Regions from separate parts of the Proteus faecis genome, predicted to be linked through region 4. Evidence: predicted binding sites of a transcription regulator. Region 4 holds the regulator's gene; each other region holds the start of a gene.

Region 1 (8,512 bases), on a different contig from region 4:
GTCGCATAAAGTACTTAGAGTGCCGCTGTATAAATACGTTGACTGACTTCTAATGTGATATCTTGATGCTCACCCAGTGCAATTTGTCCATGTTCTTCCAATTTTCGCACTAATGCGGGAATATCTTCTTCACTGATTTTGAAATCAGCCAGTCGAGTTCTAAGTCCCATTAATTCAAAGAATTTTCGAGTTTCATTAATTGCAGTTTCAATTTTAAACGCGTCAGAACCTTGGTTTATGTCCCAAACTTTTTGTGCATATTGAATTAACTTGCCGTATTTAGCTTGGCGTTTTTCATTTAATAATGCAGGTAAAACAATAGCGAGGGTTTGCGCATGATCGAGTCCGTGTAAAGCCGTGAGTTCGTGACCTAATGCATGTGTAGCCCAATCTTGAGGAACACCCACACCAAGAATACCATTTAGCGCTTGTGATGCCGTCCACATTATATTAGCACGGATATCATAGTCTGTAGGTGATGTCAGTGCTTTTGGCCCTTGATCAATCAAAATACGTAAAAGGCCTTCGGCATACTCATCTTGTACACGAGCATTCACTGGATAAGTGAGATATTGCTCTAAGATATGAATAAAAGCATCAACAACACCGTTGGCTGTTTGTCTTGGTGGTAAAGAATAAGTGGTTGTTGGATCTAAAATAGCACAATGAGGATAAATATGAGGACTGGCAAAGCTCTGTTTATCCATTGTCTGTTTTCTGCTGATAACAGAAAAACTGTTGGTTTCAGTGCCTGTTGCCGGAAGTGTTAATACACAACTTAAAGGTATCGCTTTTTCAATGACTTTACCGCGACTTGTTACAATTTCCCATGGTTCGCCTTTATAAGGGATAGCGGCTGCAATAAATTTAGTACCATCAATAACGGAACCGCCACCGACGGCTAATAAATGTGTGATACCGTGATATCTGGCGTAAGAAACTGCTTTCATTAGTGTTTCATAGGAAGGATTCGGCTCAATACCGCCAAACTCATGTATTTGGTAGCCTGGCAGTGCAGTATAGATTTGTTCTAAAACACCATTGCGTTTAATACTGCCCCCACCATAAGTAAATAGAATTCTTTCATTTTTTCCGATTTCAGAACGTAGTTTTTCTATTTGCCCTTGACCAAAATGAAGGCGAGTGGGGGAGTAATAAGTAAAGTTTTGCATTTGGTATCCACCTTAATTCATTGTTCTGAATATACAGTTATGACAAATCATCAGGAAAAAGTGTTTTACTGTATCTAGATAAAATAACATGACATCAATATAACTATAAGGTTATGGAAATGAGAATGGAATGGCTTTTCTTATGACCATAACGGTTCATATTGTTATTAATTTATAAGGAGTGATATGGAAAGTCATTATTTAACATTAAACCAAGGACACTGGGATAAACAAGCAGCAATGGAAAATCAGTGGTCGAAACCTGTTAATGATGACGATATTATCGCGGCTAAAAAGCCTTGAGGAAGTCCATTTAACGTCAAATCCCGTTAAAAATGAGTGGGTAGCGAATAGGTGCGCTTTTATAATCCCATTGTTTTTATTGCAAGATTTTATTGAAGACTTCGCTTCTTATACACGTTTTTGGGTTGATAACTATATTCCTATGTTTCTCGCATCAAAAGCGATTAAGCTTTAACGATAAACAGATTAAGACAAGAAGAGGATAGTGATAAATATAAACGGATTTTTACTAAGATATTAATAAATAAGAGATAAGATAATGAACAACAGAACGTTGCCAGTGTTAGATGATTAAAAACACCATTATAATGATTAAAATAATGGTGTTTTTTAAATTATTTATTGCTAGTGCTATTTTTACGATGGCGAATGTACATTACGACAGAGCCAATTAAACCTGCGCTTAACAATAATACTGGCAATGTCATCAGAATATTCATCACTAATGTTTCATGCTTTTGAATAAAAGGAATTAAATTCAATACATAGCCCAGTGAAACAATAATGCCTACCCATAAAAAGCCACTTAACCAGTTAAATATTTGAAAGCGGCGTTGTTGTAATTCAGATAATCCCGCCAAAGTGGGTAATAATGTTCGTACAAAACCAATAAAACGACCAATTAATAAAGCATATAAGCCTTGACGATGGAAAAGATCATTCGCTTTATGGTGATATTGCTCAGGTAATTGTGCCATCCAGCGTTTAACTACTTTTGTGTCACTGAGCCATCGGCCTTGTAAAAAGCCTAACCAACTTCCAAAACTAGCAGCAGTACCTAATACAATGATGGTTGGAAAGAAATGTAAAACATCTTTCGCAATAAGTGCACCACATAGAATAAGTAGTGTATCTCCGGGTAAAAATGCTGCGGGTAATACCCCATTTTCCAGCATAATAATAACAAAAAGAACAATATAGATAACCCACAACACATTAGGATTAGCCAGCACCATATAATCATGTTGCATTAATGCGTGAATTATCTCTTTTAATGTTTCCATTAGCGAACTCGCATTAAAAAAGACTTTATGTTCGCTATTCTAACGCAAAATAAAGATAACAGTTTGATTTAATCCCTGTGGAGCCACAGGGATAGATTTTTTTTAATAAAAAATTCATTCTTTATTAAGAAATACGTAAAAATGCGTATTCGAGATCTGCAATTAGATCGTCTACATTTTCTAATCCAATATGAACACGGAATAATGTGCCTGTAAATTCCGGTTGTGTTTCATACTGGCGCATAGCTTTAATATCATTAGGTTGATAACCTAAAATTAAGGATTCGAATCCACCCCATGAAAATGCCATTTTAAATAATGAGAAATTATCTAAAAAAAGAGCAAATTCTTCAGCAGTTAGGATTTTCTTTAAACTAAAAGAGAATAGCCCGTTGCTACCTGAAAAATCACGTTGAAAATATTCATGACCTAGACAAGAAGATAAGGCTGGGTGATAAACACTATCGACTAAAGCGTGTTGTTTTAGCCAACGAGCGACTTCTAATGCACTCTGTTCATGCTGTTTCATTCTTACGGGTAATGTTCTTAGGCCTCTAGCTGTCATATACGCAGTATCAGGATCGACACATTGTCCTAATAAATAGGCATTTTCACGTAATTGTGCCCAACAACGTTTATTAGCAACGGCAAAACCTAACATACCATCAGAGTGACCAATAATGTATTTTGTTGCTGATTGAATAGAAATATCAACACCAAGCATTAATGGTTTAAGTAATATTCCCGCCGCCCAAGTATTATCAATCATAATAATGATTTCAGGGTTATATTGGCGAACTGAATTGACTATTCCTTGCAGGTCTTGAATTTCCATCGTGATTGATCCTGGCGATTCAAGAAAAACGATTTTTGTTTCAGGACGTAGTAATTGGCTGATCGCATTGCCGATTAAAGGATCAAAATAAGTCGTTGTGACTGAGAATTTACGTAAGATCTGATCACAAAAATTTTGTGTGGGATCGTAAGCCGAACCCGTTACAAGAATATGGTCACCTTGTTCAATAAACGCGAGTATTGATTGCGTGATTGCTGCAGCACCAGAAGGAAATAATGCGCATCCTGCACCTTGTTCTAATTCAGTGAGTGCTTCTTGCAAAGCAAAGTGTGTGGTTGTGCCTCTACGACCATAAAAAAGTGCGCCTTCAGCGCGTTTTTTTGTTGCATCTCGTTTTTGCGCAACGGAATCAAAAATAACGGATGATGTTCGTTGTATAATTGGATTTACTGCGCCTTGAGAATATTTTTTAGCTCGACCAGAAAGGAGGAGTGAGGTTTCTTGTTGTTTTAGCGTCATCCTTAATACCTTCTTTTAATTGATGGTGTGTTTACCTCAAGTTAATTCATTTTTTGGATAAGTACAAAAGAGTTGCTGGATAGTTGATAAAATTTCACGTTACGTGAAAGAACGATAATTTGTCTTAAAAATGGACGAATGGAAAAAAAATCGCCAAATAGTAATGATAATTACTATCAAAATGCTTCATGTTTGATATCATTTGAGCGTTTTCTCTTTCCTGATGGCAAACAGGATGATTGTAAGTAAACGATTTTGGGTAAGTAATGACGTAAAAATGTCATTACTGAATAAATAAATAGATAAAAAAGAGAGTAAAAGGCCAACTGATGCGTAATTTGACAGCTTCTATTCTATTGGCAATCGGTCTGACAGGCTCTGCTTTTGCGGATACGACTCCTGCCACACCAACTGAACAGCCAACAACTGCTGCCGTTTCTTCAACAGCTTCTACACCGATAACGACTACACAGACAACTGCCACTACAGCCTCAACAACAGGTAATGAAGTGAAAGCAGAAAATACTGCAAGCGCTAAGCCTGAAGGTGAAAATACAGCTGTAATAACGGCTGAGAATTCAGAGAATGCACCTTCAGCGACAGAAAACACACCATCAGAAGTACAGCCTGAAATGGTTGCTGGTGGCGGATTTGCAGAAGATTTGTCCGTCATGGGTATGTATCGTAATGCAGATTTAGTCGTTAAGAGTGTCATGATTGGCTTACTGTTAGCCTCTATTGTCACTTGGGCTCTATTTTTCGCGAAAGGAAGCTACCTGATCTCACTGCGTCGTCGCTTAAGAAATGAGACGGCTCAATTAGTTGAAGCTAAATCACTCAATGATGCATTAGCGATTAGCAAAAAATTTGGTCATAAGAGTGCAACCGCTGATTTCTTTAATGATGCGGAATTAGAGCGTACTTACTCTCAAGAAAGTAAAGTGGCATCAGGCATTAAAGAACGTGTTGAAATGCGTATGGAACGTCGCGTTGCAGCAATTATCCGTGAGTTAGGTCGCGGTAATGGTTATTTAGCTACAATCGGTGCAATCTCTCCTTTTATCGGCCTTTTTGGTACGGTTTGGGGGATTATGAATAGCTTTATTGGTATTGCACACTCTCAAACGACAAATCTTGCTGTTGTTGCGCCCGGCATTGCAGAAGCGTTATTAGCAACAGCGATTGGTCTGATTGCAGCTATTCCTGCGGTTATTATTTATAACATTTTTGCTCGTATGATCGCGGGTTATCGTGGTGAAATTGGTGATATCGCAACGGGTGTAGTGACATTAGTCAGCCGTGATTTAGATATCGAAAACAGCAAAGCAAGGTAATGAATTATGGCAATGCGTCTTGGTGATGATTCAGGTGATGATAATGAATTACATGATATCAATGTGACGCCTTTTATTGATGTCATGTTGGTTCTACTCATTATCTTTATGGTGGCAGCACCGTTAGCTACTGTTGATATAAAAGTAAATTTACCCGCTTCAAGTGCTAAACCACAGCCACGCCCTGAAAAGCCTGTTTATTTAACAATTAAGTCGGATAAACAGATTTTCATTGGTGAAGAGATGGTCACACATGAAACGATAGCGAATGTGTTAGATACCATGACACAAGCAAACAAAGAGACAACAATCTTTTTCCAAGCGGATAAAACGGTTGATTATGAAACGTTAATGGCTGCAATGGATTCGCTAAGAAAAGCGGGTTATCTCAAAGTTGGGCTAGTGGGAATGGAAACCGTCTCTACAGGTGGTTAATATTTAGCAAATAAGCTATTTATCTAAGTATTTTTACGCTATTTTAAAAGCACTTTATTTGTCGTTGTGAAATGATGAATAAAGTGCTTTTTTATTGTATAGACGATATAGAGTTTATATTTTTACCATTTTTAATAGTTGTCGATGTTATTAATAAAATTGAGTTAGAATAAAATTTAGCTTTAGTATTAAATAATATTAATAATGGATAGATTAAGTTACAGAATAAATAATTAATTAAGTTTATTGAGTGATGACGAGCTGAATCAATTAATGCTAAGTAGATGTCATTGTTTGAACCCTTCTAACATTAATATTCATTAACTCTTCATTTTTTTTCATTTTTAGATTTGTTGATATCGACTTCTTAAAGTTAAATTTATCTATAACCTTGTGATTTATAATGTCTTTATTTGAATTTGATTTAAGTGTAAAAACACTTGCGCAAAAAATCTTATTGGATATAATGCACTCACGTTACAAATTGAAATATCCTGTAACGTGTTATAACGCCTAATTTATTTATTATCTAAGTTATCCACATTTGGATACTTATTTTTTATTGCACCAGGTAGACCGTTGTTTTCAGTCATTCCAATTTCTGGTAAGTAGATTTTATTTACTTATTCAAACCGCTACTTATTTTTGATAAGCAGTGAGTAAAATAAAACGTGAAAGGCAGAGAACTACACATAGCATTTTATTATTTTAATAAATTTAGAAGCCATAACATTTCGGTGTTATGGCTTTTTTATTTTGTCTGTTATATAGGCTGTTACTGTGGTTTCTAAGATGAGCGCTTCTGAGTGTGTTTGTTGTGTATCATTTGGATACTGATCCTCAATTTATCGCTCATTATCCACGAAATCTTGCTTGATAAAAAAAACAAACAGTTAACAAAATATTTCTCAATCTTTTAGATTTATGATCACTTCTTTTATCTATTCTTACAAAAAAAGAAATAGGCCCCATTAGGGGATTATTTATCGATAAATTGTCTTTTTTTTATCCATAAAAACAACAGGGATTTAACATTAAATTTTATTTGCGTTAATTTCGTTATAGATTCGATATGTTATAAAATAACTTAATGAAATGATTACCATTATGTACTAATTAGTAATTATTAATGATCTTATCCTTTTGATGTTATCTCATGCCAATATGTATTTAATTTTATAACGATTTTATACTAAGCGAATTTCTTATTCCAAAAATGAATATACTTATAACTATATGAAAAATGATAGGAAAAATAGGTTAATATTTGGCTATAAAATAGACATTATCATGATGATTAAAAATTAATAACAAAAGAAGAGTCGCTAAATTGGTAATGAAAATAAGCTAAAGTTAAATATATTAATGTAATCATTTCTTGTTTATGAAATGCAATTTTTAACATTATTTATGATGTAATGTAAAGGTTGATAATATGAAAAAAAGATTCATCATTATAATTAAAAAATATATTAGAACTTATTTTTAATAATTTTTATTAGAAATTAGAAATAATGAATTATTAATTTTGTATTATTTTAAATATATTGTCTTATAATTTGGTTGTTTTTTGTCTTTTTTATAATCTATTGATTAATAAAGGTTTAAATTTTCTTTCCCTCTGTGTTTTTAAGATAATGATAATTATTTCTATTTTCTTTATCATTATTAAATAGTATTTTAATAAATTTAAAATGACGAAATATATAAAAATTAAGCATTAAACTTTATATTGCTGAAACGTTTTTACTCACATAAAGGGATAATTTATTTTTTAATGAATTATCGCTTGATAATGATCAAGTCATTATTGTGTCGGAGTGTTAAAAAGGCGGTGTTTTAAAATTATTCCAATTAAAAATCATCATATCAGGAGAGATATATGGCCTTGGGGAATAATGTTTTTTCCCATCATGGTATTAACCGACGCGATTTTATGAAATTGTGTGCTGCGCTGTCAGCTACCATGGGATTAAGCGGCAAAGCTGCCGCAGAAATGTCAGAAGCAATGGCATCACCTGAACGCCCACCTGTTATCTGGATTGGTGCTCAGGAATGTACTGGGTGTACAGAGTCTTTATTACGAGCAACTCACCCGACTCTGGAAAACCTCGTTCTTGATGTTATCGCACTCGAATATCACGAAGTGCTTTCTGCAGCTTTTGGTGATCAAGCTGAAGAAAATAAACACAATGCGATGGAGAAATACAAAGGTAAATACGTCCTCGTTGTTGACGGTTCAATCCCAGACAAAGACGGTGGTGTTTACTGTATGGTTGCAGGAAAACCAATTATTGAGCATATCAAAGAAGCTGCTGAAGGGGCTGCTGCGATTATTGCTATTGGTTCATGTTCTGCATGGGGTGGTGTACCTGCTACTGGGGGCAACCCAACAGGCGCTAAATCACTGGAAGCTATTTTACCGGGTAAAACCGTTATCAATATTCCAGGATGTCCACCAAACCCACATAACTTCTTAGCAACTGTTGCTCATATTATTACTTTCAACAAATTGCCTAAGTTAGATAGCAAAAACAGACCGCTTTTTGCTTATGAGCGTTTAATTCACGAAAACTGTGAACGTCGCCCTCATTTTGATGCGGGTCGTTTTGCTAAAGAATTTGGTGATGAAGGTCATCGTCAAGGCTGGTGTTTATACCATTTAGGTTGCAAAGGCCCTGAAACGTATGGTAACTGCCCAACATTAGAATTCTGTGATGTCGGTGGCGGGATCTGGCCTGTCGGTATCGGTCACCCTTGCTATGGTTGTAATGAAGAAGGTATCGGCTTTACTAAAGGTATTTTCCAATTAGCGAACGTTTATCAGCCAACACCAAAAGCACAAGTACCTGATGTTAATGCAAAAGAAGGTGGCGGTGTCTCTTATGGCGCTGCTGGTTTACTGGGTGCTGTCGTGGGTGCAGTTGCGGGTGTCAGTGTGATGGCTGT
Region 2 (8,512 bases), on a different contig from region 4:
ATTGTATAAAATAACTTTCTCATTTTTCTACCTCTTCAATAACTTCAGCGGTAAGTTTGTCAAATTCAGTATTAGCTTTGATTACGTAAATACCTGTTAATAGAAATGAGGCAATAATTAAGCCAATACCAATAGGAATGCCTCGTGTAATGTAGCTTCCTTCGTACAGTGGTGTACCTAACCACTGTGGATAGAATGCAATAAGTAAGATAAACGAGACATACATAACGAGCGTAATTATTGAAAGTGTCCATGAAAAACGACTACGTTTATTAACCAGTTCTTTAAAGCGAGGGTTGTTTTCTATCTCTTGATAAATATTGGCATTCATCAGAGTTCTCCTCTATATAATTGTTTGGTTTATCACTTGATTTAGAGGCTTCAATCCCCTGCATTTCATGATTTTTAGGTAAGAGCGCCTAGCAAAGACATTTTCATGTCTTTGCTTTGTCGTATTACGTTTTTTAAATGACAGCTATTTTGTTGTGTATTAAGCGGTGAGTGATAGAGACTGTTTTTCTTCTAACAGTTTCTCTACAACACCCGGATCAGCGAGTGTTGAGGTATCTCCGAGGTTAGTTGTGTCGCCAGAGGCAATTTTACGCAAGATTCGGCGCATAATTTTCCCTGATCGTGTTTTGGGTAGGGAATCTGTCCAATGTAGAATATCTGGTGTAGCTATTGGTCCAATTTCTTTACGTACCCAGTTGCGAACTTCAGTATAAAGTTCAGGGGTTGGTTCTTCACCGTGATTTAAAGTGACATACGCATAAATGGCTTGCCCTTTAATATTGTGAGGAATACCCACTACTGCAGCTTCTGCAATTTTAGGATGTGCAACAAGAGCAGATTCAATCTCTGCTGTTCCTAAACGATGACCTGAAATATTCAAGACATCATCAACACGTCCTGTTATCCAATAGTCGCCATCTTCATCTCGGCGAGCGCCATCACCAGAGAAATACATACCTTTAAAGGTTGAGAAGTAAGTTTGTTCAAAACGTTCGTGATCACCAAAAAGTGTTCTTGCTTGACCCGGCCAAGAATCAGTAATCACTAAGTTACCTTCACAAGCCCCTTGCTGTACTTCTCCCATATTATCGACAATTGCAGGCTGAACGCCGAAGAAAGGGCGTGTTGCTGAGCCTGGTTTTAGATCCATTGCTCCTGGTAATGGCGTTATCATGAAACCACCGGTTTCTGTTTGCCACCATGTATCAACGATAGGACATTGGCTACGCCCCATTTTCTGATAGAACCATTCCCATGCTTCTGGGTTAATTGGTTCACCAACAGAGCCTAGAATGCGCAGAGAAGTACGTTGAGTCCCTTCAATTGCTTTATCACCTTCAGCCATTAATGCACGGATTGCAGTAGGTGCAGTATATAAAATATTGATTTGGTGCTTATCAACAACTTGAGCCATACGGTTAACAGATGGGTAATTAGGAACACCTTCAAACATAACCGTGGTCGCGCCATTTGATAGTGGGCCATACAGTAAGTAGCTATGGCCTGTTACCCAACCCACATCAGCAGTACACCAATAAATGTCGCCTTCATGATAATCAAAGGTGTATTTAAAGGTCATTGAAGCATAAACGAGATAGCCCCCCGTCGTGTGCAGTACACCTTTAGGTTTGCCTGTTGAACCTGATGTATACAGAATAAAGAGAGGATCTTCTGCATCCATAACTTCGACTTCACATTCTGCACTGACACCTTGGATGATTTCATCCCACCAAACATCACGTCCTTCAATCCATTGTTCGGTATGCCCTGTGCGGCGAAATACCACTACATGATTAATAAGAGGGATATCAGCATGATTTAAAGCATCATCAACATTTTTCTTTAAAGGGATAGCGCGACCCGCTCGTAATCCTTCATCAGCTGTAATGACTAATTTAGCTTTTGAGTCTATGATCCGGCCTGCAACCGCTTCAGGGGAGAAACCACCAAAAATAACAGAATGGATAGCACCAATACGAGTACAAGCAAGCATAGCGACTGCGGCTTCTGGCACCATAGGCATATAAATCGCCACAACATCGCCTTTTTTAATACCTAAGTTTTTTAATACGTTGGCGAATTGGCAAACATCGTGGTGAAGTTGTCGGTAAGTGATTTTTTTTGACTCATTAGGTGAGTCACCTTCCCAAATAATGGCAACTTGATCACCTCGTGTTTTAAGATGGCGATCAAGACAGTTCTGACTGATATTTAGCTGACCATCTTCAAACCAGCGAATGCGTACATGGCCTGGGTCAAAAGATGTATTTTTTACCACAGTATATGGTTTTATCCAGTCAATGATTTTCCCTTTATCTGCCCAAAAGGCCTCAGGGTTTTTGATGGATAATTCATAATCTTTTTGGTATTGCTCTTTATTGATCAGGGTGTGTTCTGCAATGTTTGCAGGAATATGATGTTGGTTTATTTTTGTCATAATAGTTCTCCTCACTGTTGTTAATACTATGTCAAAAAGTCGTTAACAAAAGAGGGTAAATAAAGATTGTTTCTTTTTTGCGCAGAAGATCACGAATTAATGGAAATGCTTTTCATGGAATGTTCAAATAGTGCGAAAGCTAGTGGTGAATGATTAATCTACTATTCTCTTATTTAATAGAATTATCATTTAATAGAAAGCTTTAAAATTAAAATAATATACTGTGAAAATTAATTTAACCATGCTGGATAAAAAAACCACAAAAATAATATGGATATGATAATGATTTTCATTAGCATTTTTTTCACTATAATGAAATGAAAAGATAAATCACATGGTGTGATCGAAGATAAAACAGCACTGGAGATTAATATGAGCTATACATTACCTGCACTGCCTTATGCTTATGATGCATTAGAACCTCATTTTGATGAGCGCACAATGGAAATTCACCATACTAAGCATCATCAAACTTATGTGAATAATACCAACACAGCATTAGAAAAATTACCTGAGCTTGCTGGTTTAGAAATTGATGAATTAGTTAAAAATCTTCATAAAGTACCTGCTGATCAACGTACCTTTTTACGTAATAACGCAGGTGGTCACTCTAATCATTCATTATTCTGGAAAGGGCTGAAGCTAGGTACTCAATTACAAGGTTCTCTAAAAGATGCGATTGAACGCGATTTTGGTAGCGTTGATGCCTTTAAAGAGTTATTTGAAAAAGCAGCAGCTAGCCGTTTCGGTTCTGGTTGGGCTTGGTTGGTATTAAAAGATGATGGCAAACTTGCGGTAGTTTCTACAGCAAACCAAGATAGCCCATTAATGGGTGAAGAGTTAGCTGGCGCATCTGGTTACCCAATTATAGGGTTAGATGTGTGGGAACATGCTTACTACTTGAAATATCAAAATCGTCGCCCTGATTATATTAAAGCGTTTTGGTCGGTTGTTAACTGGGATGAAGCGCAAAAACGTTTTCAGAGTAAAGCATAATTGAGTAAATAGCTTCCTTTCTTTTTATATTTTCAATGCCGACATCTGTCGGCATTGTTTCTTTTGAACACTCTCTTTACTATGAGTTATTCTTTTCTGTTTAGGTAGAGAGCTATGCGTTATTTTCCTAGTGTTTTTATCGGTAATATCACAACAACATCTAATGGATTTACCAGTGCGATCACCAAAAGGCTGGTGGATGGTCATATCAAATTGACATCACTGGGATTAGAAGGTGATGAGCAAGCAGAAAAGAGTTTTCACGGTGGCCCTGATCGCGCACTTTGTCATTATCCTAAAGAACATTATTTTTATTGGGCTGAGCAATTTCCGCAATTGACGGATTTTTTTCATGCTCCTGCATTTGGTGAAAATATCTCAACAACAGGCATGACAGAAGAAAATGTTTTTATTGGTGATATTTATCAATGGGGAACCGCATTAATTCAAGTTACTCAACCTCGCTCTCCTTGCTACAAACTTAACACAGTGACAGATGTCAGTAACTTTTCGCAAATTATGCAAGATAGTGGTTATTGTGGTTGGTTATATCGGGTTGTGAGTGTGGGAGAAACGGGGAGCCATCATCCTCTTGTTTTAGTTTCAAGAAACAGTGATGTCTCTGTTAAAGAAGCGATTTCGATAGCTTTTCATATGCCATTTGATGAAGAGCTTTATCATCGGTTATTAAGTGCCGCAGGATTATCTGCAAGTTGGAGTAAGACTATGCAGTTGAGGCTGCAAAATCAAACTATTGAGAGTTTTAATCGACGGTTGTTTAAGGAATAAATAGTTAATTTGCTCTTTACTAAAAAAACACCTTCCTAAAAATAAACTGGGGTCAGTTCAAAAATAGGTGAGGTGTTTTTCTAGGTATTAACAAAAGATTATGGATGTGCAATAAATCCGATTGCGTCATAAACCTTGTCTAAGGTTGCTTGAGCGCGAGCTTTGGCTTTATCAGCACCTTCTTTCATAATTTTATTAAGTAATACTTCATCATTACGGAATGTGTTAAAACGTTCTTGAATGTTAGTTAGCATTTCAGATACCGCATCAGCAACAGCACCTTTTAGATGGCCATACATTTTGCCTTCAAATTCAGCTTCTAATTCAGGAATAGTTTTGCCTGTAACACCCGCTAAGATATCGAGTAAATTAGATACACCCGCTTTGTTTTCAAGATCGTAAATAACACGAGGTGGCTCTTCTGAGTCTGTCATTGCACGTTTGATCTTTTTAGCTGCTGATTTAGGATCTTCAAGCAATGCGATAACGTTATTACGGTTATCATCAGACTTAGACATTTTTTTAGTCGGATCTTGTAATGCCATCACACGAGCACCGCCTTTTGGAATAAAAGGATCGGGTACGGTGAATATATCGCCATATATAGCGTTAAAGCGCTGGGCAATATCACGGCTTAATTCAAGATGTTGTTTCTGGTCGATACCAACAGGAACTTGGTTTGTTTGATAAATCAGAATATCTGCTGCCATTAATACAGGATAATCGAATAATCCGGCATTGATATTTTCAGCGTGGCGCGCTGACTTATCTTTAAATTGAGTCATTCGGCTCAATTCACCAAAATAGGTATAGCAGTTAAGTGCCCAGCTTAATTGTGCATGTTGTGGAACATGTGACTGAACAAAAATAGTGCTTTTTTCTGGATCGATACCACAAGCAAGGTACAGAGCCAGTGTATCTAAGGTTCTTTTTCTTAACTCTTTAGGATCTTGACGTACTGTAATAGCGTGTTGGTCAACGATACAGTAAATGCAATCATAATCATCTTGCATTTGTACCCATTGACGCAGTGCACCCATATAGTTTCCGATAGTTAATTCACCAGAAGGTTGTGCACCACTGAATACAATTGGCTTTTGTGCCGTTTTTTCTACTGAAGTCGTCATTTTAATTCTGTTCCACAGTTGTCATTGGCGTGATATCGAGGATAGAGAGCAAATCAGCAAAATTATCGAGAGTAAAATCAGGTTTGCTGTCTGCAATAGATACGCCGTAGTTATAGCCGTAGGTTAAACCTACGCAAGGGCACTCAGCCTCTTGTGCTGCAATAATATCGTTGCGAGAATCCCCAACAAAAAGGAGTTCTTCCTTTTTAACACCAAATGTGCCCATTGTTAAATATAATGGTGCTGGATGCGGTTTTTTTTCTTTTACATCATCGCCACCTAACACCAAGGAGAAGTATTTTTCAATTTCCAATTGTTGTAGTAAAGGTGCAATAAATAGTGTTGGTTTGTTTGTCACGATACCCAGAGGAATATTGTGTGAAGCTAATGCCTCCAGGGTTTCTTTGACGTGAGGGAATAAATCACTGCCTGTTTTGACTGAGGTCGCATAATGTTCATCAAAAAGATCACGCATCTCTTTTAATAAGGTATCAGTCACATCCTCGACGCCAGCATTGTGCAAAGCGCGTGTCAGTAGCATATCCACACCGTTCCCAACCCAAATAGTGACATTATGTTTGCCAGCAGGAGGAAAGCCTTTTGCTTTTAATGCGTAGTCTGTTGCTTCTGTAAGACCAACAGCGCTGTCGGTGAGGGTGCCATCAAGATCAAAGGCGATAGCACGGATACCTTTGAGTTTTTTATCTGTCATTACGATACCTTTTCTAATTCATGGCGCATATTGTCGATAACATGCTTATAGTCTGGCTGATTGAAAATAGCTGAGCCTGCAACAAACATATCAGCGCCAGCTTGCGCAATTTCAGCAATATTATCGACTTTGACACCACCATCAATTTCTAAACGAATGTCATAGCCACCATCATCAATCATTTTACGTACTTGGCGTAATTTATCGAGAGTATTAGGAATAAATGATTGGCCACCAAAGCCTGGGTTAACAGACATCAGTAGAATAAGATCTAATTTATCCATAACATAGTCGAGATAGTTTAATGGGGTTGCTGGATTAAGCACTAAGCCCGCTTTACAACCACAATCTTTAATTAATTGAATAGTGCGATCGACGTGGTCACTGGCTTCAGCGTGAAATGAGATATAAGTTGCGCCCGCGTTTGCAAAGTCAGGAATGATACGGTCAACGGGTTTAACCATTAGGTGAACATCAATGGGGGCGGTAATACCATAGTTACGCAACGCCTTACAAATTGGCGCACCAAATGTTAGGTTAGGAACATAGTGGTTATCCATAACATCAAAGTGGACAACATCAGCGCCCGCAGCGAGTACTTTTTCAGTATCTTCGCCCAGGCGAGCAAAATCAGCGGATAAAATAGAAGGGGCAATCAGAAAATCTTTCATCGCATTCTCCTGACAACACTCCCATTGTCGGGAAGTGTTAACGATTATTTATATAAGGCAAGTAATTCGTTCACTTTGCTACGACCAAGTGTGTTGCTACTGATTGTTCTTCGGACTTTCACACTGTGTAGCTCTTTTGCGTTCACATACCACGTTTTTGTTAACGCAGTCTCATGGTTTGATATTAACACGGGTATCTGTCTCTCGTAAGCCAGCATTGAGGCAAGTTGAGCCAGATGTTCTTGCTCTTGAAAACTAAAGCTATTTGTATGGTATGACGTGAAATTTGCAGTCGGTGATAATGGCGCATAAGGCGGATCGCAATAAACGACGGCACCTTTTTTTGCATTAGTCATCGTTGATGAATAGCTTTGGCAAACAAATTCGGCTTTTTGTGCTTTTTCAGAAAACCAAATTAATTCAGTTTCAGGAAAATAAGGTTTTTTATAACGACCAAAAGGGACATTGTATTCACCTTTTGAGTTATAACGGCACAGCCCATTGTAGCAATGACGGTTAAGATAGAGAAATAACACACTACGCTGATAAGCATCTGTTGAACGATTAAACTCTTGTCGTAGTTGATAAAACTCTTCTGCGATATTCATTTGAGGGGTAAATAATAAGCGGGCATCCTTCATAAATTTTTCAGGATGTTGCTTTACCGTGTTATAGAGATGAATTAGATCACTATTTATATCGGCAAGAATATATGAATCGTATTCTGTATTTAGAAAAACAGAACCGGCACCCATAAAAGGTTCAATTAAACAATTACCCTCAGGCAGATGACGTTTAATGTCATCTACCAAAGGATATTTACCACCAGCCCATTTTAGGAATGCGCGTTTTTTTTTCATGCCGTCCAAATTTCTCAATCGTTTCAGAGTCGCCGATTGTACTCTGTTTCAGACAGCATATCAGCGGTGAACTTCGTCTTAATTATTTTTTTAGATCCTGATGAACATGTTTCATCGGTCTAACCCAAGGTTGTTTTGCTTGTACTGGCGCAGGTAAAGAAGAAACGGCCTGCTTGGCTTCGCTTATATTACGATAATTTCCATAGATGAGTACATACCATGGATTACCATTACGCTGTGTTTTGTAAATAGCGTAGTTTCCATTGAGGTTCTTTTTAGCGAAAGCCTCTAAGGTATCTTGGCGACTTGCACCACTTAATTGCAACGTATAGTTAGTAGCAGGAATAGAACTTAAATTACCTGCTGATAATGAACCTGAAACAACAGGTTTAGTTGTTGCAGGTTTAGTTTGCGTTGTTGCTGGAGGTGTCACTGGTTTTGTCGGTGGTGTTTTTACTTCAGCCGGCTTTTGTACAGGTTGTACTGGTTTGGTGACGGGAGCTTGTGTAACCGGTTGTTGCGGTTTTGGTTGTTGTGCGTTTAATTGCTGATTAGCCGCTTGATTGATGCCCGCTTGTTGTTGATTTAAAGAATCAACGATATCTCCAGGGATCTCAACACGTTGACCTTGTGAATCAATCATTGGTGGTAAGTTTTGTGAAGGTGGTGTTGCAGGCTGTATCTCTTGCCCAGAAATAGATTGAGGAGCCGATGGCTGACCATTTTCTGAAGGCGTAACGGATGACGGTTGTTGAGATAGATCGATATTTCTTTCTGTATTGGTTGAAGGCGTTGGTTCAGTTGTTTCTGGTGATTTTAATGCTGAGCTTATTGCGATAATTAGCAGAATAAGGACTAAAACACCAACACCAATCATCATCTGTTGACGGGATACAGAGAATCGTGCA
Region 3 (8,512 bases), on a different contig from region 4:
GCTACCTAACTCAAGTCAAGGTTTTGCTCCTATTATTCGAGGTGTTGCACAAACAAACGCATTAGTTAGTGTTTATCAAAATGAAAATCTAGTTTTTCAAGAAAATGTACCTCCGGGCGAGTTTTCTTTTCGAGATATTCAACCCACAGCCGGTGGTGGTGATCTATTAGTGGTTGTTCAAGAAGCAGATGGTAGAAGAGAGTCATTTACGGTGCCATTTTCAGCCGTGCCCGACATGCTAAAAGAAGGTGTATATCGCTATAACGTGATACTGGGGGAGTCACGGATTAATAATACTGATTACCGACCTAAATTTGCACAAGGTGAGTTTCATTATGGCTTAAGTAACCTTGTTACACTTTATGCTGGAGGCATTGCCAGTGAAGATTATTACTCTGCGTTGATAGGTAGTGGTTGGAATTTTAGATTTGGGGCAATTTCAGCAGATATAACACATGCAAGCGCAGATTTACAGTCGGGTAAAAAAACCGGACAAAGCTTTCGTCTCGCTTATAGTAAATATATGGATGCAACATTAACCAATTTAACATTGGCTGCTTATCGTTATTCTACTCGTGATTATTATAGCTTTGTAGATTCAATTTATGCCCATGACAACTATAAAGCTTGGAAAGATTATCAAAATAATATTGTTCAACAACAAAATAATAATAATGCAATATCTGATCTTGATTTATCAACGTTTGATGCACTACGAGGTTCTAGAGCAAAAAATACGTTTACTATAAATCTTAATCAATATTTGGGTGGGCAGCGTGGTGTTGTTTTTCTTTCAGGGACACATCGAAACTATTGGAATACGGATGAGAGTAATCGCGAGTATCAGTTAGGCTATTCAAATAATTATAAAGATATTGCATATAATCTTTCTGTCTCAAAGTTAAGAAATTACGATAATCAAGAAGAGACTCGTTATTATTTTAATATTAGTGTGCCGATTTCATTTTTTGATAAAAGAGCCAATATTAATACTTCAATTTATGCGGCTGATTCACGTTACCAGCAATCTACAATTAGTATGAGTGGAACAGCAGGTAAAGATGATCTAGTTAATTATACTTTAACAGGTTCAAATCAAACAGGTGGAAATAATTTAGTCGGCGCAAATGTCAGTTATCGTCATCCATATAGCACATTATCGGCATCTTATACGGAAGCAAATAATTATCGCCAGGGAGGATTAGGTGCTCGAGGAACAGTTGTTGCCGTACCTAATCATATTGTTTTTTCAGGTAATACAGGGAATACCTATACTCTTATCGAAGCACCTATGGCCAATAATATGATGGTTAATGGAAATAAAGCCACATTAACTAATAATCAAGGGATAGTATTAGTGCCTAATAGTATCCCTTATCGTACAAATAATTATACTTTAACAAATACAGAAATGCCTTCAAATGCCGAGCTCGTTGGAAATACAACTCAGGTTGCTCCGTATTTAGGCGCAGTTAATTACCTCACATTAACAACGGATAAACGTAAGACATTTATTATTAAAGCATCTTTAGAAAATAATGAAAGTTTACCTTTCGGTACAGAAGTTTTAAATAGTAAAAAAGAGAGTATTGGTTATGTCGGACAATCAAGTGTGCTTTATTTAAAAAGTGATGAGTTACCTTCTTCACTCTTTATAAAATTAAATAAAGCTGAAAAGATGGAATGTGTTGTGGAGCATTTAATAAATACGATGGATAAAAATAGTAATATTTGTCGATAAAGGAAAGCGCTATGAAATCACCAGCTTTTATATTTATAATTTTATTAGGTGCGATAAGCCAACAGGCAATTGCTAATTGTAAACCTGAGGAAACTATTACGGCACCCAATATTAACTTTGATTTATCTACAGATTTAAATGCAACTTCAACAACTGTAACAAAAACGAGTAGAACAATATTTCCGGGTACCTTTAAATGTAATGCAAGAGGAGTATTATTTCCTAATACTGTGGGTATTGCCTCACCTTTTAATGATGGTCGAACGGGAACAATTGGTTTTAATGGTGGGAAACAGTTTGTCTCTATTACATTAACAGCATTAGAAAAAGATAATGTAACGAATATTTCAGCGGGAACACACCCTGCATCAGATTTAGATACTAATTTCACCTTAAAATTTACGCTATTGAGTAGTAAACCCTCGACCAATTATAAAGAGGTGAGTGGAAGTACAGCTATTGTTAATCCTGTTATTTTAGCGTCAGATGCATCGAATGTTGGATTAGTTCAGTGGTTACTTAATATTGTTATTAAACTTGTGCAATTCTTATTAACGTGGCAATGGCCAGTTGATCAAAATGATATTTTTTTACAACCAATGCTAATTACTTATAATCCTGTCATGACAACCTGTAATTTTTCTAATGCGGGTTTAGTTGTTTCATTGCCATTAATCAGTGTAAAAGATGCAAAAACGGTAGATAAAGCAGGATACACGCCTTTTACATTAAATTTTACGTGCCAAGACTTTTTAAGTGGTTCAAAAGCGTCTAGAAATATTAAGATGTTTTTATCAAGCCAAAGTTTATTGGCGACAGACAAAACTATATTAACTAATACAACAGCGCAAGGTGCTGGGGGGATCGGATTGCGTGTAGTAAAAAGCGATAATATCAATAGCCCCGTTATTTTTTCTGACAATATTAATTCTCAAGGCAGTGCGACCAGTATTTTCAGTGTTAATCAAGGTAACAACTTATCCTCTGCATTTTCGATAAATATGGGGGCTTATTATTATCCTTATAGTATTAATTCAGTTACTCAAGGGAAAATAACAAGTACTGCCACATTAGTGATGTCTTATGACTAAAGAGTGTATCTAATGAAAAAAATAATAAATGTTAGTTTTATTTTATTATTTATGCTTATAACATCCATAGCAAAGGCAAGTGTGGTACTTGAGCGTACACGTCTAATTTTTCCCATGGACAAATCAACACTATCATTGCAAATTTTTAATCACAGTGAACAGCCAACATTAGTTCAATCTTGGATAGATGATGGTGATATTTCATCAACGCCTGAGACGACAACAGCACCTTTTATTGTAATTCCTCCTATAATGAAAGTTTCAGCTAATGGGGGAGTACAATTAAAAATACAACAATTAGAAAATAAATTGCCTCAAGATAGAGAATCTATTTTTTATCTTAATGTGCTTGATATTCCACCTAAACCTGACAGTAGCGAAAATGCAAATACGTTACAATTAGCATTACAAACTCGCATTAAGCTTTTCTATCGCCCTAAACAACTCGAATTAACGAGTAGCACTATTTTTAAACAGATTGAGATTATAAAGAAACAGCAGAATTTAGAGATTAATAATCCTTCAGCTTATTTTTTTACGATTTCAAAAATGTATACACAAGAGAATATAGAGCAATCTTTAATTCAGACCACCATGATAGCACCTTTCTCAAAACAGGAAGTCGAATATAAAGGGCGAATTGATACTAACCAAGTTATTACAGTTATCTATATAGATGATGATGGAAATTATCAGCAAGATAAGAAGAATATACATTAGTTATATTTTTATAATAAAAAAGGCTGCATATTACTGAAGGAGTTAATATGCAGCCCGTACAGCCAACGCTTAGTCTTTAATTTATCACTTAGCTTACGTCTTCGTTATCCATCACATGGTGACGTTCAGCGTGATAGCCTTCTTCGTCATAACCAAAACGCCAATAGGGAATAGCATAAATTAAGCTACGATCGAAACCGTTATCACGGCGAATATGGCGTCTTAATGCACGAATGATTTTGTCTTCACCAGCAATCCAAAATGCCACATCTTCAGTTGGTAATTTCCACGACGTAAATTCATTAATCAAGTTTTGAGTTTGTTCTTCAACAGAACCGATTAACCAGATTATCTCTAAGCCATTAGGACGTTTAATTTCTTGGCGATGCGCTTCGTCCTCTACTCGTATAATGACTTTCCCTTGAACATTAGGTTGCATGGTTTCTATCAAAGCCATTAAAGCAGGTAAAGAACTTGGATCAGCTGCCATATAGTAATGTGACGCTGGTGCTAATAAAGGATCAGGTCCCCCCGGATTAGTGATCCCAATATAGTCTCCTTGCTTAGCATTTAGTGCAAAATGAATAGCAGGGCCAGCATCGTCATGTATTGCAAATTCAATATCTAACTCTTTTTGTTCGGGTCGAATAGCACGAACACTGTAAGTACGTACAATCGATCTTGGTTCACCTTCAGGCCATGTAGGGCCTTTCTCAGAAAAGCCTGGCACTGTTGGTTTAACTTGGCCTTCTAAAGGTAGGAATATTTTTAAATGTGCCCCCGCAGTATCTGCGGGATAAGTATCTAAATCATCACTCGTAAAGGTGATACAACGCATTCCTGGTGTAACATCAGTAATACGCTTTACTTGAACTAGGCGAGGAGGAGCGGGTTTATAAATATTTTTTTCTTGAGATATTTTTGGGTTACTCACTTTTTTTACCTGACTCATTTAATTTTTTTATTGACGTAGATATTATCATTTTCAATTAATAATGATAGTCATTATCAACACTAATGTCTATTTAGTAAAGGAATGTGTATTTTTTATTTATATAGTGTGATTAGGTTCAAATTAAAAATAAAAACATAATAATCAATATGATAAGTATGATTGGGTAACGTTGGGGCTTTAGTTAAAAAAAGTCAGAGATCAATAAAAATACGAAAATACAATGTGGGATTAGATGGGCTGGTGTTATTTTCTTTAAAGCAAGGATGTTTTCAGATAGTCGTAATAATGGTAGGAAAATCAATTAATACAGTGAGTATACTTGATCTAGTTACACTCACTGTATTGTCATATTCATTCAGTAATAGATTAAGCTTTAGGATCTGGGCCGAATCTGTTGTCACCTTTAGTACCTTCAAGGCACATAAAGACGAAAACAATTAATCCACCAACAGCAGGAATAAATGCAAGTAAGAACATCCAACCTGATTTATCTTGGTCGTGGAAGCGACGAATAGTCACTGCAAGGCTAGGGATAATAATAGCTAAAGAGTAAATACCTAAAATGATACCAACAATTGAACCTAATCCACTCATTTCACCCGTATTCATGTCTATTGATGAAATCACAATAGCATATAGGATGGTAATAATAATGGTATTTACTAGAGTAAACATCCAATATTCTTTTCTGCGAGCACGTCCTGAAAAGTTAGCATAATTATTTTTAATGACTTCCAAATACCAATTCATGATTTCATCCTTAATTTAGTAGCAACAATGAGTAAGCCTAGTGTAAGTGATCTTTCTTAGCAATTAAGATAAATCTAAATTATCAAAATATGTATTTTGAACAGACATCATCCATTATCCATCCTTTTTAATAGGGAGTGGATTTAATTCTTGAATTAATCATATGGCATATCTAAATGACACATTTGGTGTGTCTTTATAAAATAATACAGATATGAACCTGCTAGGCGGCGATATCATAATTACTTTGGAAACTTAATTCAACATTCATTCCAGCTTATTTCTAGAGGAGATAGTTTTTTACAGGATTGTTTATATCTTTATTTATCGAAATAAACACATAAAAAAGATTTTATCTCTTATTATTAATCAAAAATGATGTATTTAAAGTGATTTTATCAAGGAGTTTGATTTAAATTTAGTTAATTATGGATAAATAAAAATATTTGCTTTTGTGTTTTATGTTTATAACAAAGCAATTTATATAAAATTAGTTACTAAAAGAGTATTTAATAAGAATAGGTTAAGTTTTAATGACATTAAAGAGTCGTTCACTATCTTAAATAAAGATAAAAGGGCTGAAGATAACTCCAGCCCTTTCTTTACTTTTATTTTATAGTTTATCGTATTCGGTGTTAATTATCTTGCTGTATATACTTTACCTTTACTTGACTTTCATTCCGGCTAACGTCATTAAAAACCGAAAGAAGGAAGAAACAGCGAATAAGGCTAAAACACTACAAAACCAAATAGTAATTAACCATCCCCATTTTTTTAATAATGAGGGTTTACTTTGTATTTGTGGATCAGTGATAACCTTCTTCATAATTTGTTTTTCCTCTGAAAACGTAATAACTCCAGAATGTGTAAACGAGAATAATAGGAATGATAAACAGTGCACCAACTAGCATAAATCCTTGGCTTTCTGGTGGAGCCGATGCGTCTACAAAACTAATTGCAGGTGGAATAATGTTAGGCCAAATGCTTATCCCTAACCCGGAAAAACCCAAGAAAATTAAAGCTAGCGCACCAAAAAAAGGCAGGTAATGTCCTTGTTTTTTCACTGAACGCAAAATTAACCAAGTACTGTACAACACTAAAACAGGAACGGGTAAAAAGAAGAACAGGTTTGGTAATGTGAACCAACGTTCTGCAATTGAAGGTTGTGCTAATGGTGTCCATACACTGACGGTTGCAATAACGGCAAGCATCATGAGAGTAAGAGAGGAAGCAACCTTATATAGATTTTGTTGTAGATGGCCTTCAGTTTTCATAATCAGCCAGCCACATCCTAATAATGAATAGGCAATAATTAGCCCAAACCCACAAAAGAGTGGAAAAGGAGATAACCAATCAAAATAGCTACCCGCAAAGGCGCGGTTAATAACCGGTAAACCTTGAACAACGCTACCAACAACAACACCTTGCATAAAGGTGGCTAAGATAGAGCCAAAGATAAATGATTTATCCCAAAACCCTTTATGATTGTTGTCAGCTTTAAAACGAAATTCAAAAGCGACACCACGGAAAATTAGTGCAACAAGCATTAATGTTAAAGGCATTGATAAAGCATCAAGAATAACTGCATAAGCTAATGGGAAGGCGCCAAATAAAGCTGCACCGCCTAGAACTAACCATGTTTCGTTACCATCCCATACAGGGGCAACGGTATTCATCATTAAGTCACGATCTTGGTCACTTTTAATAAATGGATAAAGCATACCGATGCCAAGATCGAAACCATCCATCACGATATACATTAGCGTACTAAATACGATAATGATGAACCAAATAACTGGTAAATCAATTCCCATGATGAACCTCCGGTGTACCTTTGCGGATCAGTTTTAACATATAGGCATATCCAATACCGAATACAGAGCTATAAACGACCAAGAAGATCAGCAAGCTTATACTCATATGCATTTCACCATGTGCAGATACGGCATCTCTTGTCCGTTGTATGCCATAAACAACCCAAGGTTGACGTCCTACTTCTGTTGTAAACCAACCGGCAAGAATAGCGATAAGTCCTGAAGGCGCCATTAAAAACGTTAAGCGTAAGAAAGTTTTAGATTCATAAAGTTTCTTTTTATATCGTAGCCAAGTTCCCCAAACACCGATGAAAATCATTAATATGCCAAGGCCAACCATAATGCGGAAAGACCAGAAAATGATAAGTGAGTTAGGTCGATCTTCTTTAGGAAACTCTTTTAATGCTGGAACTTGTTTGTCTAAGCTATGAGTTAAGATCATGCTACCAAGATAAGGAATTTCTATCTTATATTTTGTTTCTTCGGCATCCATATCAGGTATACCAAAGAGAATTAATGGTGTTGCTTCTCCTCGTTTATTTTCCCAATGACCTTCAATCGCGGCTATTTTCGCGGGTTGATGTTTTAACGTATTTAACCCATGGACATCGCCAATGAGAGCTTGAATAGGCGCTAAAATTAAAATCATCCATAAAGACATTGAAAGCATCTTTTTCATGGCTGATGTTTTATGGCCTTTGAGTAGATGCCATGAGGCAGATGCAGCAATAAAGAAGGCGGAAGCAAGGAAAGCTGCGACCCCCATATGAGCAAGGCGATAAGGGAACGATGGATTGAAAATAACAGCTATCCAATCTATTGGAACAACTTGGTTATTTATAATTTCAAATCCTTGTGGTGTTTGCATCCAGCTATTTGAAGCCAAGATCCAAAACGTAGACATTAATGTACCTAATGCCACCATACAGGTTGCAAAAAAATGAAGTTTTTCACCAACTTTATTCCAGCCAAACAACATCACACCTAAGAAACCGGCTTCTAAAAAGAAAGCGGTAAGCACTTCATAAGTGAGTAGAGGGCCTGTAATTGAGCCCGCAAAATCAGAGAAAAAACTCCAGTTGGTTCCAAATTGATAGGCCATGACTAAACCAGATACAACGCCCATCGCAAAGTTAACTGCGAATATTTTTGACCAAAAATGAAATAGCGCTAAATAATCCTTATTGCGCGTTTTTAACCATAAACCTTCCAATACAGCTAAAAAACTAGCCAGTCCGATAGTAATTGCGGGGAAGATAATATGGAAAGAAACGGTGAACGCAAACTGGATACGCGCCAAATCAAAGGCACTTAATCCAAGCATAAAAAACCTCGTTTTATTGATATAAAAATGTAAATTGCAGGTAAATCGTGTGGATTAGTAGACCATATGACAGTAAGCTATAATAGTGACAATAAGTTTAAAAATGACTATAACAGT
Region 4 (8,512 bases):
ATTATCAATTACACCAACCTGAAACTACACCTGCATCTAATTTACCTATCGTTTTAATTCATGGTCTCTTTGGTGATCTCAATAATTTAGGTGTTTTAGGTCGCGCACTTCGTCAAGATAATACCGTAATACAAATTGATGTGCGTAACCATGGACATTCTCCTCATAGCAACAGTATGAATTATCAAGATATGGCACAAGATGTGCTCGCATTACTTGATAGCTTAACTATCTCAAAAGCCATTATTATTGGGCATTCAATGGGAGGCAAAATTGCGATGGCGATGACAGCGTTAGCTCCCGAACGTATCGCAAATATTGTTGTGATTGATATGTCCCCTGTTGCTTATAACGTTCGCCGTCATGACAAAATTTTTGCTGCGCTTGAAGCCGTAACGGAAGCTCAAGTCACACGCCGTCAAGATGCTGTGGAAATCATGCGCCCTTTTATTGAAGAGGAAGGTGTGATCCAATTTTTACTCAAATCATTCAAAAATGGTAAATGGCTATTTAATTTACCTGCAATAAAAAATGCTTATTCAGACATTATTGGCTGGCAAGAGGTGCCGGCTTGGCATCATCCTGTATTATTTATTCGTGGCGGTTTATCACCTTATATTTTAGATGAGTATCGTGAAAATATAGCTCGCCAATTTCCTCTCGCGACTGCCTTTGTTGTCGCAAACACAGGGCATTGGGTTCATTCAGAAAAACCAGATACCGTTATTAAGGCCATTCGTCGTTTTTTAGAAAAAGCTTAATTAATAGACTTTACTGTTTAAAATAACGTCACTGAAAAATGAGAATTTAATAGAGTGTATAATTATTGTGCTTAAAATTTGTGTCTGTTGATAAAAAGACCAAATCACAATAGGTTAAATTCAGGAAGCAGTGGCGAGACATCACTATGTGGGGTATTATTGGGCGTTTCGCAATTTAGTCATTGGTATACGCCCTTTCACAGCAAAATTTATGGCAAAAGAACAAACTGATCGCACCACACTGGATTTGTTCGCAGATGAACGCAGACCTGGGCGACCTAAAACAAACCCGCTTTCTCGGGATGAACAGCTTAGAATTAATAAACGCAATCAATTAAGACGTGATAGAGTTAATGGATTACGTCGAGTTGAGTTAAAATTAAATGAAGATGCAGTGAATGCTCTCAATGAGTTAGCGACAGAAAGAAACGTCAGTCGTAGTGAACTTATTGAAGAAATATTACTAGAGCAATTGGCGCAAAATCACGCCTTAAAAATGCATCAAAACAAGAATAGCTAGCAGATAAACCACACAAATTCGACAGAATTAGCCTGCTATTTTCGTCAAAATACATTTTTAGTTTTCTATGATGAAAACACAATGCTTATCTTTCACTAGTAATTGTTCAAACACAGACAAATATACTCTAAATATTTTGAAGTGTAGCTAGGTGACAAGTGAATGAGTCACTAGAAACATACAAAAAGTATGTAACTAGTGAGAATAGACGTAGTCAATAACGCTACAATTTGAAATATAACGAATTTAGAATAAAAGAGGTTATCTCACTTTATGGCAATCATAGGAATATTCTTCGGCAGTGATACTGGCAACACAGAAAATATTGCCAAAATGCTTCAAGAAAGACTGGGCGCTGATAATGCCGAAGTTCATGATATTGCAAAATCTAGTCAAGAAGACATCGAAGCGTTCGATATTCTGTTACTAGGTATTCCTACTTGGTATTATGGTGAAGCACAATGTGATTGGGATGACTTTTTCCCAACACTAGAAGATATTGATTTCAATGGCAAGCTTGTTGCACTATTTGGTTGTGGTGACCAAGAGGATTACGCAGAATATTTCTGTGATGCAATGGGTACTATCCGCGATATTATTGAGCCTCGTGGTGCAATTATCGTAGGACATTGGCCAACTGAAGGTTATCATTTCGAAGCCTCTAAAGGGCTTGCTGATGATAATCATTTTATCGGTCTTGCAATTGATGAAGATCGTCAACCAGAATTAACCGAAGAGCGTGTTGACGCTTGGGTTGCTCAAATCAAAGAAGAAATGAGCCTAGACGAAATTCTGGGGTAAAATAAATTCTCAATATTGAGAATGATAATTATTCAATGGTGTGCTAAGATAGTGTGATAGGTGGGGTGTTTATTTTTAAATATCATGCCTATAATCAATGAGGTTATTTATTCACCCGAGTATTAATGAATAAAACCTATTTGTGAGCACAAAAATTAAATTCACCATTAGCAACAGGATTAAATCCGCATGACCGACAATAATAAAGCGTTAAAAAATGCTGGGTTAAAAGTTACACTTCCTCGCTTAAAGATCTTGGAAGTGCTCCAGGATCCTGAGTGCCATCATGTCAGTGCTGAAGATCTCTACAAAAAACTCATCGATATCGGTGAAGAGATTGGTCTGGCTACAGTGTATCGCGTCTTAAACCAATTTGATGATGCTGGTATTGTTACCCGACATAATTTTGAAGGTGGTAAATCAGTATTTGAATTAACTCAACAACACCATCATGACCATCTAATTTGTCTTGATTGTGGTAAAGTTATCGAGTTTACAGACGATGCAATTGAATTACGCCAAAGAAACATCGCTGAACGTCATGGTATCAAACTTTCCAATCATAGCCTTTATTTATATGGCCACTGCGCTGAAGGTAATTGCAAAGAAGATAGCCATGCACATGATGAGAAATAATTCATTCTGGATAATCTCTCAGTAAAAAAAAGGAACTGTGAACAGTTCCTTTTTTATTATTCAAAATTAGGTAATATAAATATCGTTACTTCATCACACTAATACTGTGTTTGACATGTTTTAAATGCACCACAATCGTAAATGTAACAATAACCAATAGTGACCAAGAGCCCCATTTGCCTGCATGTACTGCAGACCAAGCACCAATTTGGTTAGGGTATTGCCAAACACCAAAAAATGTACCGAAATTCTCAGCAAGCCAAATAAAGAAACCTATTAGAACAAAAGCAAGTAATAAGGGCATCTTTCGCTCTGTATCATAAGGCGTAAAATAAACCACACTACGAGCGTAAAGACCTAAAATAAAGGCAGTTAAGTACCATCGATAATCACCAATAAAGTGATGAGAAAAGAAATTAATATAAATAGCAAGAGCAACAAATGTTGCCAGCCAATAAGGTGGGTAATTATCTATACGAAGTTTAAAAAAACGCCATGCTTGAATTAAATAACTTCCTACCGCAGAATACATAAATCCTGTAAACAAAGGGACTTCCCACAATTTTGTGTAAGCAAAATCAGGGTATTTCCATGAACCAATTGCCGCTGATGTTTTAAATAGCTCCATCACAAAACCAACAATGTGGAAAAAACAAATCGCTTTTAATTCATCCCATGTTTCCAACTTTCCCCACACCATCCATAATTGAAAAGCGATAGCGAGAATAAGAAGTACATCATAACGAGGTATGCCAAAAATACCGTTACTTGGTGTTGCAAATAAAATAAAAAAGAAAAATCCCGCAAATAAACAAGACCGCGCCTCTTTCACACCAAAAAAAAGAAATTCAATAATAAATCGTTTTATACCTTTAAAAGGTTTCAATGGTGGTTCTAATAAAAAATCATCCAATCGTTTTAACATGCTTCTTCCTGGAAACTTGCATTATCAAACAGCTTTTAATGCAAAATAATAAATAAGGTGAGATAAAATGAACGGCAAGAAATTTGCCATAGAATAAAAAAACGTACAAGGATGAAAAGGACGAAAAAGAAAGGAATGAAAAAATAAAGGTATTTACCCCCCACTACGATACCCACTCTGACTGCCTTTACTTAGGGTAAATACCTTACGCAAATTCTGCGAAATAACTGAAGCGCAAGAGATAAACATAACCCACTTACATTTATCTCAGACGATATGACATGACGACTTTACTTCATTACTTTTACTACAACTGCATACCACTATTTTAAAACAACTGTTTACTACTTTTACTTCAACTCTTTTGTTTCTACTTCTTAATTAACGCACCCCTACCTTTTTACGACTTATTTTATTTATCGTAATCGTATTTAATTCTTTTTAGTTTTATTTAGGATAAAGTGCAATTAATACACTTTATCCTTATGTCGATATTAGAAAATAGTGAATGGCATTATCACGTTAAACTTAACGTCTTTTTCATCTTGGAAAATATTACTAAAACCACCGTCATAACTTGGAATATCAGAGTGATTATCATAACGGGTATAGTGAAGCTTAAAGAGAGTGCCTTTAGCGCGACCTTCTTGAACCGTATACATAATATCCGCATTCCATGCACTTTCTCTAATACGCTGACCTTGGTCATAAATGGCTTTACCACTTGGCTTAGCATCCCATGCGTAAATATAAGAGGTACCTACAGCCCAACCGGATAGATCCCAGTTTTTCAGATCATACATAACGCCAGCATAAAGTGCTTTTTCTCCATTAGCGTTAAAGTCTGAACGACCATCCCACCAGATATCAAGGCGACCATTTGATGTTGCCCAACCCGGCGTCATACGTTGTAAGAAATAACCTTGATTACCTTCAGCTTTAACCCATGTTCCTTCTACTTTGAAGTCAAATACATTATAGGTATAACCAAAAGTCAGTGCTTGTAACCATGCCAGCCCATCATAAACGTCATTAACGCCACCGCCGGTCACTTTATCTTTAGCACCGTAGAATTGGTAAGACGTTCTTAATGCATTATCAGCAATTGGGAAATCATAAGAAACTTTGCCAAAATACTGATCAATATAACCATCGGCCTGACCAAATGCCGCTTCTAGTACTAGGCTATTTTTAAAATCATATTTGGCGCCGAAAGAGTGAAGATAGCTGATATTGGTTTCTAGATCCGCTTTGCGGAAGTTGTACATATTCCGATACCATGGCGCTTTATATTCATCTGTCCACATATATGAGAAAGATAATTCACCGCTTTTATCGAAATCGAAAACAGCACCCGCTTCTGCACCGCGGTAAGTTCCCGGTAAGAAGCTCCAATGTGGACGCAATAACGTTTGACCTTTAGGTTGAATATATCCCCCTTGAGCCCAGAAATTGCCTAATTTGAATTTTGCAGCCGCTTTATAAACACTTAAGCCACTGCGATCGCCAGTCCATTTTTCATCCCAGCGACTTTTAGCGTCACTAAAACCGATTTCATTAGGTGCCGCAGGGCCACTGTTATTCAATTCAGCCGCACCAAAAGCAGCTAAATCAATACCGATAAAATCACCGAGGTAACCAGATGAGAAATCTAAATTAGCGTTGAATGTAGAATGGTGTAAGTTAGCTTTGTATTTGCCGTAATCGGGGCTATTTGGTGTTAACTCTTTTCTATCACGATCACGTTGCCAATAAAAAAGACCACCCGTTAAGGTTGAGTCATCAATAAACCCTTCAGCATGAGACATTTTTGCAGGTAGTGCAGTTACAAGCAATGCGCCCATAACGGCAAGTGCCACCCTGCCTGGTTTAGCATGTTGCATAACCATAGCATTGTTCCTCTTTGACTTTGACTAAAAAAGAAATAAGCACAATGCCTATTTCCAAATATAAAACCCCAAGTGGGGAAAAAACCTAAATTAGGTTAGAAACAGCATATTTTTCGCGACGCGAATTATCAACCTAAAAAAAAGAATTTTTATCAAAATATGACAAAGGGCACATAACACAATAATCGTTTCATTTTTTTACTTTTATAAAGAGTGATTTGAAAATTTCATAATTGATTGATTTAACTCTATTTTATAAAAAAATCATTAAATGATATAAAATTTCGTTTTGACAGAAAGGAATAATAAGCAGTATTTATAAATAATCTTTTTTAACGATGTGAAATATATGGCTCGTATCACACTTTTATTATTACAGTTTTATTTAGCGTGATGGTATGAAAAAACAAAAGAATAAAGTGATAGTGAATAAATTATTTCAACTGAAATAAATGAAAATTTATCACCGAAAAAAGAGAAAATGACCAATCAATCAAATTAAGAGTAGTAAATATTTTATATCAATAGATGAAAAATCATACAAACCAAGGTGTAAAACAACTAAAAAAATGCTCGATAAATAATTACCGAGCATTTTTCATTAAAATACTAATGTGACTTAAAGTGCGTTAGATTAACCTTGCTGAGAAATCTTCGCCCAAGTGTCGCGTAAGCCTACGGTGCGGTTAAACACAAGTTTATCTGCCGTTGAAAGCTTATCAACACAGAAGTAGCCTTCACGCTCAAATTGATACGCTTTTTCAATAGCTGCATCTTTTAAGCTACGTTCAACAAAACCTTCGCGAATAACTAATGATTCAGGGTTGATTGTTGATAAGAAATCATCTTCTGCTGCTGGGTTTGGTACGCTAAATAGACGATCATAAAGACGAATTTCAGCAGGAACAGCATGTGGAATACTTACCCAGTGAATAACGCCTTTTACTTTACGTCCATCAGCAGGATCTTTATTTAAAGTCTCTGCATCATAGGTACAGTAAATAGTCGTAATTTCACCTTGCTCATCTTTTTCAACACGTTCTGCTTTAATAACATAAGCATTACGTAAACGCACTTCTTTACCTAGCACCAAACGTTTATATTGACGGTTTGCTTCTTCTTTGAAGTCAGCGCGATCAATATAGATCTCACGGCTAAATGGTACTTCACGCGTTCCCATTTCTGGTTTATTCGGGTGATTTGGTGCAACAAGAATTTCTTCACCTTCAGGCATATTTTCAATCACTAAACGAACGGGATCGATAACCGCCATTGCACGTGGTGCATTTTCGTTTAAATCATCACGAATACAAGATTCCAACGCTGCCATTTCGACGTTGTTTTCTTGTTTCGTTACACCAATACGTAGACAAAACTCACGAATAGATTCTGCAGTATAACCACGACGACGTAAGCCTGAAATCGTTGGCATACGAGGATCATCCCAACCATTGACAATGTTTTCTGTCACAAGCTGATTCAGCTTACGTTTTGACATCACTGTGTATTCAAGATTAAGACGTGAGAATTCATATTGACGAGGATGACAAGGGATAGTGATATTATCCAATACCCAATCATATAAACGACGGTTATCTTGGAACTCTAAAGTACATAAAGAATGCGTGATATTTTCCAGTGCATCAGAGATACAGTGGGTAAAATCATACATAGGATAAATGCACCATTTATTTCCAGTTTGGTGATGTTCAGCAAATTTAATACGATAAAGCACAGGATCACGCATAACAATAAACGGTGATGCCATATCAATTTTTGCACGTAAACAGGCTTTACCTTCTTCAAAACCACCAGCACGCATTTTTTCAAATAACGCTAAGTTCTCTTCTACGCTACGTGAACGATAAGGGCTGTTTTTACCTGGCTCTTTTAATGTACCGCGGTATTCACGAATTTCTTCAGCGCTTAACTCATCAACATAAGCTAAGCCTTTATTAATCAGCTCAATCGCATATTGATAAAGCTGATCAAAATAATCTGAGGAGTAATGAATGCTACCTTCCCATTGGAAACCTAACCACTGAACATCTTTTTGAATTGAGTTGATGTACTCAATATCTTCTTTTACTGGATTGGTATCATCAAAACGTAGATTACATTTTCCCTGATAATCTTTAGCAATACCAAAATTCAGGCAAATTGATTTCGCATGGCCGATATGAAGATAGCCATTAGGTTCAGGTGGGAAACGCGTATGAACGCTATCATGTTTCCCAGTAGCCAGATCTTCATCAATAATTTGACGAATAAAGTTCGTTGGGCGGGCATCTGCCTCATTCATGGTCATTTTTTCCTCAAAGCAAAACGCATAATTAACCCACTATAATCCAATAAGCAGGTTTCATAAATACCTTAGCTAAATACACCCCTGAGATATTTATCAAAATAGAGATAAAAAAACGGGAAGTTCAAAAGACTCCCCGTTTTATCGTCTTATTTAACCATCTCTTTATAGAGGATTAAATATCTATATAGAATTTATTTTATCACATTGTAGATAATGGTTTTATTTCCGACCACAACACCGGCAACGGGGTTAGCAATCTTATCAAAATCATCGATATTACTAACAATCACAGGACTTATCATCGATTTAGCATTAGCATTCAGATATTCAAGATCTAATTCTAAGATAGGTTGACCAACTTTAACCTCTGCACCTTCCTCAACTAGACGCTTGAAGCCTTTGCCACCTAACGCAACGGTATCAATTCCCATATGCACGATGATTTCAACACCATTGTCAGTCTCAATACAAAATGCGTGGTTTGTATCAAAAATCTTAACCACCGTACCTGTTGCTGGAGCCATCACGATATTAGAGGTTGGTTTAATCGCTACACCATCACCAACAACACCACTAGAGAACGCTTCATCAGGCACATCTTTCAATGCCACGACTTCACCATCAAAAGGTGCAATCATTTCAAGTAACACTTTTGCAGTTGTGTTGGCTTGT

What was found. Region 4 encodes Fur, which represses iron uptake genes when iron is present. Its sites were predicted from a motif close to ATAATAATGAGAACNACTATCAA; they were not measured.
Region 1: exbB (tonB-system energizer ExbB) is a predicted target of Fur. The motif match lies at 3,952-3,974, and genes of this name have one in related genera.
Region 2: sodA (superoxide dismutase [Mn]) is a predicted target of Fur. The motif match lies at 2,726-2,748, and genes of this name have one in related genera.
Region 3: QSH13_RS07840 (siderophore-interacting protein) is a predicted target of Fur. The motif match lies at 4,542-4,564, and genes of this name have one in related genera.

What each region holds. Positions count from the first base shown of each region.
Region 1 covers NZ_JASVWV010000012.1:77,993-86,504, forward strand. Annotated here, with positions in the region: gene QSH13_RS14685 (iron-containing alcohol dehydrogenase) at 15-1,172, opposite strand; gene QSH13_RS14690 (DedA family protein) at 1,811-2,479, opposite strand; gene metC (cystathionine beta-lyase) at 2,604-3,794, opposite strand; gene exbB (tonB-system energizer ExbB) at 4,124-5,128, shown strand; gene exbD (TonB system transport protein ExbD) at 5,135-5,563, shown strand; gene hybO (hydrogenase 2 small subunit) at 7,446-8,512, shown strand, end outside.
Region 2 covers NZ_JASVWV010000018.1:6,886-15,397, forward strand. Annotated here, with positions in the region: gene QSH13_RS16545 (cation acetate symporter) at 1-23, opposite strand, end outside; gene QSH13_RS16550 (DUF485 domain-containing protein) at 20-331, opposite strand; gene acs (acetate--CoA ligase) at 491-2,449, opposite strand; gene sodA (superoxide dismutase [Mn]) at 2,822-3,445, shown strand; gene yiiM (6-hydroxyaminopurine reductase) at 3,560-4,234, shown strand; gene trpS (tryptophan--tRNA ligase) at 4,333-5,361, opposite strand; gene QSH13_RS16575 (phosphoglycolate phosphatase) at 5,363-6,073, opposite strand; gene rpe (ribulose-phosphate 3-epimerase) at 6,073-6,744, opposite strand; gene dam (adenine-specific DNA-methyltransferase) at 6,789-7,604, opposite strand; gene QSH13_RS16590 (SPOR domain-containing protein) at 7,687-8,512, opposite strand, start outside.
Region 3 covers NZ_JASVWV010000004.1:164,708-173,219, reverse strand. Annotated here, with positions in the region: gene QSH13_RS07855 (fimbria/pilus outer membrane usher protein) at 1-1,741, shown strand, start outside; gene QSH13_RS07850 (fimbrial protein) at 1,753-2,832, shown strand; gene QSH13_RS07845 (fimbrial biogenesis chaperone) at 2,845-3,552, shown strand; gene QSH13_RS07840 (siderophore-interacting protein) at 3,641-4,504, opposite strand; gene QSH13_RS07835 (DUF805 domain-containing protein) at 4,874-5,257, opposite strand; gene QSH13_RS07830 (DUF2474 domain-containing protein) at 5,922-6,083, opposite strand; gene cydB (cytochrome d ubiquinol oxidase subunit II) at 6,064-7,071, opposite strand; gene QSH13_RS07820 (cytochrome ubiquinol oxidase subunit I) at 7,061-8,395, opposite strand.
Region 4 covers NZ_JASVWV010000001.1:801,334-809,845, forward strand. Annotated here, with positions in the region: gene ybfF (esterase) at 1-761, shown strand, start outside; gene ybfE (LexA regulated protein) at 973-1,281, shown strand; gene fldA (flavodoxin FldA) at 1,555-2,082, shown strand; gene fur (ferric iron uptake transcriptional regulator) at 2,272-2,718, shown strand; gene QSH13_RS03790 (DUF817 domain-containing protein) at 2,804-3,643, opposite strand; gene chiP (chitoporin ChiP) at 4,138-5,532, opposite strand; gene glnS (glutamine--tRNA ligase) at 6,167-7,834, opposite strand; gene nagE (N-acetylglucosamine-specific PTS transporter subunit IIBC) at 8,032-8,512, opposite strand, start outside.